DNA from 3 places in the Alcaligenes sp. WGS1538 genome. Region 3 is predicted to be linked to each of the others. Evidence: predicted binding sites of a transcription regulator. Region 3 holds the regulator's gene; each other region holds the start of a gene.
What was found. Region 3 encodes HrcA, which represses chaperone genes, less so after heat shock. Its sites were predicted from a motif close to TTAGCACTCNNNNNNNNNGAGTGCTAA; they were not measured.
Positions count from the first base shown of each region.

Region 1: rpoH (RNA polymerase sigma factor RpoH) is a predicted target of HrcA. The motif match lies at 1,514-1,540, and genes of this name have one in related genera.
Region 2: ACF3ND_RS14150 (co-chaperone GroES) is a predicted target of HrcA. The motif match lies at 1,922-1,948, and genes of this name have one in related genera.

Region 1 is NZ_CP171109.1:3,676,076-3,679,352, reverse strand. Features, by position in the region: gene clsB (cardiolipin synthase ClsB) at 1-230, shown strand, start outside; gene fghA (S-formylglutathione hydrolase) at 427-1,320, shown strand; gene rpoH (RNA polymerase sigma factor RpoH) at 1,624-2,517, shown strand; gene ACF3ND_RS17140 (TonB-dependent copper receptor) at 2,745-3,277, opposite strand, start outside.
Region 2 is NZ_CP171109.1:3,038,867-3,042,143, reverse strand. Features, by position in the region: gene groL (chaperonin GroEL) at 1-1,541, opposite strand, end outside; gene ACF3ND_RS14150 (co-chaperone GroES) at 1,576-1,863, opposite strand; gene arsH (arsenical resistance protein ArsH) at 2,249-2,965, opposite strand; gene arsB (ACR3 family arsenite efflux transporter) at 2,965-3,277, opposite strand, start outside.
Region 3 is NZ_CP171109.1:2,810,289-2,813,565, forward strand. Features, by position in the region: gene grpE (nucleotide exchange factor GrpE) at 1-50, opposite strand, end outside; gene hemH (ferrochelatase) at 161-1,243, opposite strand; gene hrcA (heat-inducible transcriptional repressor HrcA) at 1,306-2,319, opposite strand; gene ACF3ND_RS13115 (NAD kinase) at 2,548-3,277, shown strand, end outside.

The DNA.
Region 1 (3,277 bases), 870 kb from region 3:
TGGACCCATTCAGCCTGCTGCTGGCCCGCGAAGCCAATGTGCTGATCGATGACGCGGGCTTTTCCGCCGACCTGCGCCGGCGCCTGGAGCGCGAGATTCGCGATTGTTCCAGGCAGGTGACCGCGGAGCAGTACCGCAGCCTGGGGCCGCTGAGCCGCCTGGTGGACTACCTGGCATATGGCATGCTGCGGCTGGGCGTGCTGCTGACGGGGAAATCGTCTTTGTATTGACCACGCGCCTTCGCGCCGGCCTTGCCGTTCGCGACGAGGATACGCGGGGCCGGCGGCGTTCCTCATCTAGGCGAAAAAACCCGGGCCGCTGGCCTTTGAGCCGATAGCTCTATACATTATGGCTTGGCGTCGTCTGGCTGCGCGCTTGCGCCGCCCAGGCGGAAAGCCGGAGAGAACATCCTACCAAGAGAGGGCTATGACACAGGAACTGGAACTGTTGAACGAACACCGCTGCTTCGATGGCTGGCAGCGCTATTACCAACACGCGTCGCAGGCGATCGGCCTGCCCATGCGCTTTTCCGTTTATCTGCCGCCGCAGCTGCAGGCCAAGGCGCACAAGGGGGCGGCGAGCCTGGAGCAGGCAGTGGGCCAGGGCCGTGTGCCCGTGCTGTTCTTCCTGGCGGGCCTGACCTGCACGGAAGAAACATTCATGATCAAGGCCGGCGCGCAGCGCTACGCCGCCGAGCACGGCATCATGCTGGTGGCGCCGGACACCAGCCCGCGCGGCGCGGGCGTGCCCGGGGAAGACGAGGGCTGGGACCTGGGAACAGGGGCGGGCTTCTACCTGGACGCCACCGAGCCGGGCTGGAGCACGCACTATCGCATGGAGAGCTATGTGGCGCGCGAGCTGTTCCAGCTGGCGACCGCGGTGCTGCCCGGCGATGCGGCGCGCGCCGGCATCTTCGGCCATTCCATGGGCGGGCATGGCGCCCTGACGCTGGCCCTGCGCCACCCGGGCCAGTACCGCTCCGTATCCGCTTTCGCGCCCATCGCCGCGCCCACTCGCTGCCCCTGGGGAGAAAAAGCCTTTGGCGCCTATCTGGGACAGAACCGCCAGGCCTGGGAGGCGCATGATGCCAGCGTGCTGATGGCGGAAGCCAGCGCGCCATATCCCGCCGGCATCCTGGTGGATCAGGGCCTGAGCGACGGCTTCCTGGCCGAGCAACTGTACCCCGAAGCCTTCGAGCAGGCGTGCGAGCGGGCTGAACAGCCGCTCACGCTGCGCCGCCACGAAGGGTACGACCATGGTTACTACTTCATTTCCACCTTCATCCAGGACCATATGCGCTTTCACGCTGAACGGCTGTGAGGATGTGAAGGATGGCGTAGCGCCCTGTCATGTTTTTGTTTTGTAAGGGCGCTAAGCTGCGGACAGGCAGGGCTTGCCCTGCCTGTTTTTTTATTACCAGCCCGCGCCGGGGCGTGCCGTAGACGGGTTGTTTTTTGTCATCAGGCTGGAACTTTTTCTTGCTGAGGGGCTCCTAATCCTGTATTGCAATTTTTTAGCACTCCCCACGCCAGAGTGCTAAACTGAGATCAACATCGATATACGTTTCGTCCGGTGCGTGTTTGAGCTTCTTGTTCCCGCCGGCCGACTTTTGAAGGATTTTCCATGACACAACAAGCGAACGCTTTGGCCCTGGCGTCTGGTAATGAACTCGTCGCTGCGGTCTCCAATCCAGGCGCTCTGGGTACCATTGAAGCGTATATTTCCGCCGTCAACCGCCTGCCGCTGCTCAGCGCCGAGCGCGAGACAGAACTGGGCCAGCGCCTGCGCGACAAGGGGGACCTGGACGCGGCCCGTGAACTGATCATGTCGCACCTGCGCCTGGTGGTTTCCATTTCCCGCCAGTACCTGGGCTATGGCCTGCCGCACGCCGACCTGATCCAGGAAGGCAATGTGGGCCTGATGAAAGCCGTCAAGCGCTTCGACCCCGATCGCGGGGTCCGCCTGGTGTCTTTCGCCGTGCACTGGATCAAGGCCGAAATCCACGAATACGTGGTGCGCAACTGGCGCATGGTCAAGGTCGCCACCACCAAGGCCCAGCGCAAGCTGTTCTTCAACCTGCGCCGCATGCGGCCCGACGGCCAGACGCTGGACTCGGCACAGGTGGACGAGATCGCCCGCGAACTGGACGTGCGTCCGCAGGATGTCAGCGAAATGGAAGTGCGCCTGTCGGGCCACGACCTGGCGCTGGAAGCGCCCAGCGACGACGACGAGAGCTTTGCGCCCATTTCCTACCTGTCCGACGACGGCCACGAGGAACCTTCGCAGGTGCTGGAGCGTCGCGCCCGGGACATGCTGGAGGGCAGCGGCCTGGAGGAAGCCATAGCCGCGCTGGACGAACGTTCCCAACGCATCGTGCGCGCCCGCTGGCTGCAGGATGAGGGCGGCGCCACGCTGCACGAACTGGCCGCCGAATACGGCGTGTCGGCCGAGCGTATCCGCCAGATCGAGTCCGCCGCATTCAAGAAGCTGCGCCTGGCCCTGGCCGGATCGGTTTAAGACTCAAACAGTTACATCTTTTTCGGGAAATCGAAGAACTTAAGCTCCTCACGGCGGACTAAACAATACATGTGCTGATTATTGCCACCTACGCATTCCAGCATATGTCGTCCGCTTCGGCTTCTCCTCTTCCCCTCCCTTTTGAAGCGGATGTTTACGGGACACCAGCAAGGGTGTCCCTTTTTTTTGCCCGCGCCGGGCGGATGTCCCGCCCGGTGCAGCCGGCCTTAGAACGACAGGGCCGCCTTCAGCCAGACCGTGCGCCCCGGATCGTTGAAGCGGGTCGCCGCGGCGTAGCCGAAGCCGCTGTTGCCGGCCAGGTTCAGGTGTTCGCTGTAAGTCTTGTCGAACACATCGTCCACGCCCGCCGTCAATGCCAGATGTCGGTTGACCTTGTAGCCTCCATACAGGGACACGGTGCCGAAACCGCCGGTCGGCCCGAAGTCATACCCCACCACATTGCCCTGGCCGCTCGCGTAGCGGTTCTGGGCGGCCACCAGGCGCCAGACGCCGCCCGCCGACCAGGCGCCGCGCGTGTAATCGGCGTTCAGGCGCAGGTCCAGCGGCGGCATCTGCGGCAGGGGGCGGCCGTCGCTGCGGTTGCGGCCCCAGGCGTAGGCCAGGGCGGCGCCCAGCTTCCAGTCCCGGCCGGCCTGAACGCCCGCGCCCAGTTCCGCACCCATGATGCGGGCCTGCACATTGCGTGCCTGGGCGCCGGCTCCCATCATGCCGCCGGATGGGTAGTCGAACAGGATGTAGT
Region 2 (3,277 bases), 230 kb from region 3:
AGCAGGCTGGCGATGGAGGCGGCGTTCTGCAGGGCAGTGCGGGTCACCTTGGTGGGATCCAGGACGCCTTGCTCGACCAGGTCGCCGTACTCGCCGGTGGCGGCGTTGTAGCCGAACGTGCCGGAGCCGTTGGCCACTTCGTTCACGACCACGCTGGCTTCTTCGCCGGCGTTGGTGACGATGGTGCGCAGAGGAGCCTCGATGGCGCGCAGGACCAGCTTGATGCCGGCGTCCTGGTCGGTGTTGTCGCCCTTCAGGGCGGCAACAGCGGTGCGGGCGCGGATCAGGGCCACGCCGCCGCCGGGAACGATGCCTTCTTCAACGGCAGCGCGGGTGGCGTGCAGGGCGTCTTCGACGCGGGCCTTCTTTTCCTTCATTTCGACTTCGGTGGCAGCGCCCACGCGGATCACGGCAACACCGCCGGCCAGCTTGGCCACGCGCTCTTGCAGTTTTTCGCGGTCGTAGTCGGACGTGGACTCTTCGATCTGCACGCGGATCTGCTTGACGCGGGCTTCGATGCTGGCGCCGTCGCCTGCGCCGTCGATGATCGTGGTGTTTTCCTTGGCCACTTCAATGCGCTTGGCCTGGCCCAGGTCGTCCAGAGTGGCCTTTTCCAGGGACATGCCGGTCTCTTCGGAGATCACGGTGCCGCCGGTCAGGATGGCGATGTCTTCCAGCATGGCCTTGCGGCGGTCGCCGAAGCCAGGGGCCTTGACGGCGGTGGTCTTCAGGATGCCGCGGATGTTGTTCACGACCAGGGTGGCCAGGGCTTCGCCTTCCACGTCTTCAGCCACGATCAGCAGGGGGCGGCTGGTCTTGGCAACTTGCTCCAGCACGGGCAGCAGGTCGCGGATGTTGGAGATCTTCTTGTCGAAGATCAGGACGAACGGATCGTCCAGCACGGCCACTTGCTTGTCGGGGTTGTTGATGAAGTAGGGCGACAGGTAGCCGCGGTCGAACTGCATGCCTTCGACCACGTCCAGTTCGTTTTCCAAAGACTTGCCGTCTTCAACGGTGATGACGCCTTCCTTGCCCACTTTGTCCATGGCGTTGGCGATGATTTCACCGATGGAGTGATCGCTGTTGGCGGAGATGGAGCCGACCTGGGCGATTTCCTTGCTGGTGGTGCAAGGACGGGACAGCTTGCGCAGTTCGTCCACGGCCACGACCACGGCCTTGTCGATGCCGCGCTTCAGGTCCATGGGGTTGATGCCGGCGGCCACGAACTTCAGGCCTTCCTCGACGATGGCCTGGGCCAGCACGGTGGCGGTGGTGGTGCCGTCGCCGGCGTTGTCGGAGGTCTTGGAGGCGACTTCCTTGACGAGCTGGGCGCCGATGTTCTCAAACTTGTCTTTCAGTTCGATTTCCTTGGCCACGGACACGCCGTCCTTGGTCACGGTGGGGGCGCCGAAGGAGCGGTCCAGCACCACGTTGCGGCCTTTGGGGCCCATGGTGGTCTTGACGGCGTTAGCCAGGATGTTGACGCCGCGAACGATGCGGGTGCGTGCGTCGTCGCCGAAGTAAACTTGTTTAGCGGTCATGGTTTGAATCCTATTGAATGTTCGTGGGCGATACTTATTCGATCACGGCGAAGATTTCTTCTTCGCGGATCACCAGCAGTTCCTGGCCGTCGATCTTCACGGCTTGGCCGGAGTACTTGCCGAACAGAACTTTGTCGCCAACTTTCAGGTCCAGGGGCAGAACCTTGCCGTCCTCGGACTTCTTGCCGGGGCCGACGGCCAGGATTTCGCCTTGATCGGGTTTTTCGGTAGCGCTTTCAGGGATAACGATGCCGGAAGCGGTGGTGCGCTCGTTGTCCAGACGCTTGACGATCACGCGATCGTTCAAAGGACGCAGTGCCATGGAGAAACTCCTGTTAAAAATGACAGTTAGTTGTATCAGTCCAAGTGGGGGCGACGCGTTAGCACTCAACCCCTTCGAGTGCTAATTATAGGGATGACTTCTGTAATTTCAAGAGCAGGGGAAGGTGCCTGTTACATTTTAGTCCAGCCCGCGCCGAATCTGGGCTGCGCTTGCTGACGAGCGCCAGTGAGTTTTGGACTTTCATCACTGGGTTTTGAACTCTGAAGGGAGCGTACATTCAGTGCTGGTGCGAGCTCAGAGCCCAGCATAAGGTTGAGGCGGGCTTGGAAAATGCGGATTCTGCCGGTTTTTTTGTTCAGATGGGGCTGCTCGGATACAGGATGCCTTGCTGGCCGCTTTCGGCCAGAGGCAGCCCTTCAGTCCATTACATTTTTGCCAAAGTCCTGGCATGCATCTTGGCCCGTTCTTCCTTGCGCTCGCTGTAGCGGTCAACCAGATACGGAGCGATGTCGCGGGTCAGTAGTGTGAACTTCATCAGCTCTTCCATCACATCCACCACGCGGTCGTAGAAGGAGGACAGCTTCATGCGTCCGTCTTCCTCAAACTCTTGGTAAGCCTTAGCAACCGAGCTTTGATTGGGGATGGTAAGCAGGCGCATCCAGCGCCCCAGAATGCGCAGCTGGTTCACTGCATTGAAGGATTGTGAGCCTCCGCTGACCTGCATGACTGCCAGCGTCTTGCCCTGTGTAGGACGTACAGCCCCCTCGGACAGAGGTATCCAGTCAATCTGGGCCTTCATGATGCCGGTCATGGCCCCATGGCGTTCTGGCGACGTCCAGACCATGCCTTCACACCATCGCACTAATTCGCGCAACTCTTTCACCTTGGGGTGGTCGCTTGGCACTGTATCTGGCTGAGGCAAGCCTTTGGGATCATAGATGCGGACTTCAGCCCCCATGCCTTCCAGCAGCCTGGAAGCCTCTTGGGTCAGCAACTTGCTGTATGAGCGTTCACGCAGTGAGCCATACAGCATCAGGATGCGAGGTGCATGGCTGGAGGTAAGAGGAGCTTTCAGGGCCTGCTGAGTCGGAACGTGAAAGCTGGCTGGGTCGAGCTTGGAGGAAATGGATTCGGGATGCATCAGGATTCTTTATGTTGTGCTGCCGGCAATGAGCATTCATACCAGTGCTTGGTTTTGTTGACGACGGCGACCACGGCCAGCATGACGGGCACTTCAATCAGCACTCCGACGACGGTTGCCAGCGCTGCGCCGGAGTTCAGGCCAAACAGGCTGATGGCGGTTGCTACGGCCAGCTCGAAGAAGTTGCTGGCCCCAATCAGGGCAGAAGGCCCGGCAACGCAATGGGCCACGCCCAGCTTCTTGTTCAGCCAGTAGGCCAGCCCTGAATTGAGGACCACCTGAAGAAGGATGGGTACAGCCAATAAAGCAATC
Region 3 (3,277 bases):
TCCGTCACTTCCCCGTCCAGAGGCTTGTTGGGATCGGCATGTGTAGCCATTCGTCTTTCTCCACTACGTGAATCGTTGATCGCATGAAAATGGGGGCGTGCGCCCCCAATTCAAGACTGCATTCGAGATTTTGCCGAAAAAGCGGCGCGACGGCGCGCGCTCAGCCCGGCGCAATGCGGCCGGGCAGCCAGCCGCCCAGGTGCTGCACGGCCAGCCGTCCCAGCCCTTCGACCCATTCGGGATCGGCGTTCAGGCAGGGAATATAGTGGAACTCGCGCCCGCCCTCCTGCAGGAAGGCGTCGCGGCATTCCACCTGGATCTCCTCCAGCGTCTCCAGGCAATCAGCCAGAAAGCCCGGACACAGGGCGTCCACCCGGCCCACGCCCTCCTTGCCCCATTGACGCAGCAAGGGCTCGGTATAGGGCTCCAGCCAGCGCTGGGCGCCGAAACGGCTCTGGAAGGACATGAAGACGGGCACGGCCGGTTCGTCCAGCGCTGCCCGCAAGGCGGCGGCGGTTTCGCGGCAATCGCGCAGATACGGATCGCCCAGCTCGGCGCAGCGGCGCGGCAGGCCGTGGAAACTGAGCAGCAGGCGATCCGGCCTGCCATGCTCCTCCCAATGGCCGCGCACCTGGGAGGCCAGCGCTCCGATGTAATCCGGGTGCGTGTGGTAGCGCTTGATGAAGCGCAGCTCGGGCTGGTTGCGCTGCCGGCGCAGATGCGCCGCCACGCAATCGAAGGCCGTGGCCGTGGTGCTGGCCGCATATTGCGGATACAGCGGCAAGGCCAGGATGCGCTCGCAGCCGGCGGCCTTGAGCTTGTCCAGGGCGCCGGCAATGGAAGGATTGCCATAGCGCATGCCCAGTTCGACGCGCACATCGTGCCCCTGCCCGGCCAGCAACTCCTGCAGGCCCTCGGCCTGCGCCTGGCTCCACACCAGCAGGGGCGCGCCCTCGGCCAGCCAGATGTCCTTGTAGCGCGGCGCCAGCCTGGCCGGCCGGCGCGGCAAAATGAACAGGCGCAGGATGACCTGCCAGAGGAACTGGGGGATCTCGATGACGCGCGGATCGGACAGGAATTCGCCCAGGTAGCGCCGTATGGCCTTGGGTTCGGGCTGGTCCGGCGTGCCCAGGTTGATCATCAGGATGCCGATCGGCCCGGTCTCGCGCACAGGCGCATCGGCATTGAACATATCGACGTCGACCGGTTCGGGCAGATAGGGGGAAGCAAGCAACTTGGGCATGGCGGTAAAGGCAAAAAGCGGCAGGCCGGAACCCGCAGGGCCGGCCAAGGGGGCAGACCGGACTAGCCGGCCGAATGATGGCTCAGGGCATTTGACAACAGCCGGGCGGTAATGTCCACGATGGGGATCACCCGATCGTACGCCATGCGCGACGGTCCGATCACGCCCAGCGTCCCGACCACCTTGCCATCCACCCCGTACGGGGCGGTGATGACCGAGACATCGTCCAGCGGCACCAATTGCGAATCGCCGCCGATGTAGATCTGCACGCCTTCGGCCTGGCTGGAGACATCCAGCAGGTGCAGCAGGTCGGTCTTTTTCTCGAAGAGCGAGAACAGGCGGCGCAGGCGATCCATGTCGGCCACCATCTCCGTCACGTTCAGCAATTTGCTCTCGCCGGCGATCACCACGGCTTCTTCGTTGTCGGGCTGGTGGCTGCCGACGTCCACCGCCTGCTGCATCAGGCGCGAGATGTCCTCCTGCAGGGAGCTGAGTTCCTGCGACAGGGCCAGCTTCACGGATTCGAAGGACATGCCCGAGAAATGCTGGTTGAAGAAATGGCTGGCCTCGACCAGTTCATGCTCCAGGTAGTCGCGCGGCACGAACAGGATGCGGTTCTGCACGTCGCCATCCGGGGTGACGATGATCAGCAGCACGCGCTTGTCCGACAGCCGGATGAATTCGATCTGCCTGAAAGTCTGGGCCTTCTTGGGCGCCAGGACCACGCCGGCGAACTGCGACAGATTGGACAGAAGGGAGGCCGCCGAACTGACTGCGCGATTGGGCTCGTCGAAAGGCAGGAACTGGCTCAGGTTCTGGGCGTCGGGCCGCTCGAAGCGCTGCGAGGCCAGCAGCCGGTCCACGAACAGCCGGTACCCCTTGGGCGTGGGCACCCGGCCCGCGGAGGTGTGGGGGCTGTGGATCAGGCCCAGGGCTTCCAGCTCGGCCATGACATTGCGTATGGTGGCCGGCGAGAAATCAAAAACGGTTGACAGGGTACGGGACCCGACGGGCTGCCCATCGGCGATATACCGCTCGATCAGCACCTTCAGCAATGCATTCGCTCTGTCATCCATATCGCGTGTATCACTTAAAAAAACGCCCCCGCTCTGCGCAGGCTAAAGCCTGCTTGCCGCCCCCAGGGGAACGCCTCTTATCTTGGGTGATGCGGCATTCCGATGGCCCGGCGGTAAAAAAAACCAGCTCTGCAGGACAAAGGGAAGATTCTTGCAACCAAGCCTGTAGCGGCAACTCTATAATCAATTTATCGCAATTATTTCATTAATCAATAAGGTTTTCGCCCCATGCATTTCAAAACGGTCGCCATTGTCGGCAGATATCAGGATTCCGGCCTGGACGCGCCCGTCCGGTCGCTGGCCCGGACCCTGGTCAATGCCGGCTGTTCGGTGCTGGTGGAGGCCGCGACCGCCCGCAATACCGGCGTCACCGAATTTCCCGTGTGCGACTACGCGGAGATCGGCTCTCGCGCCGACCTGGCCGTGGTCATGGGCGGAGACGGCACCATGATCGGCGCCGCCCGCGAACTGGCGCACAGCAAGGTGCCCCTGGTCGGCATCAACCACGGCCGCCTGGGCTTCATTACCGACATTCCCCTGAACGACGCCAACGACGCCCTGGTCAGCGTGCTGAACGGCCATTACGACATCGAAGAGCGCTCCATGCTGGAGGGCCGGGTGGTGCGCGACGGACAGGTTCTGTATTCGGGCGTGGCCCTGAACGACGTGGTCATCAACCGCGCGGGGCGCGGCGGCATGATAGAACTGCGCGTGGAGCTGGACGGCGTCTTCATGTACCGCCAGCGCGCCGACGGCCTGATCATCTCCACCCCGACCGGCTCCACCGCCTACTCGCTGGCCGCCAGCGGCCCCATCCTGCATCCGTCGCTCAATGCCATCCTGCTGGTGCCCGTGGCGCCGCAGACCTTGTCGCACCGCCCCATCGTCCTGCCCGACAGCGGCACCCTGAACCTGACCATCACGGCCCTGGGCCGCGTCGAGTCGGGCGGCAGCGTGC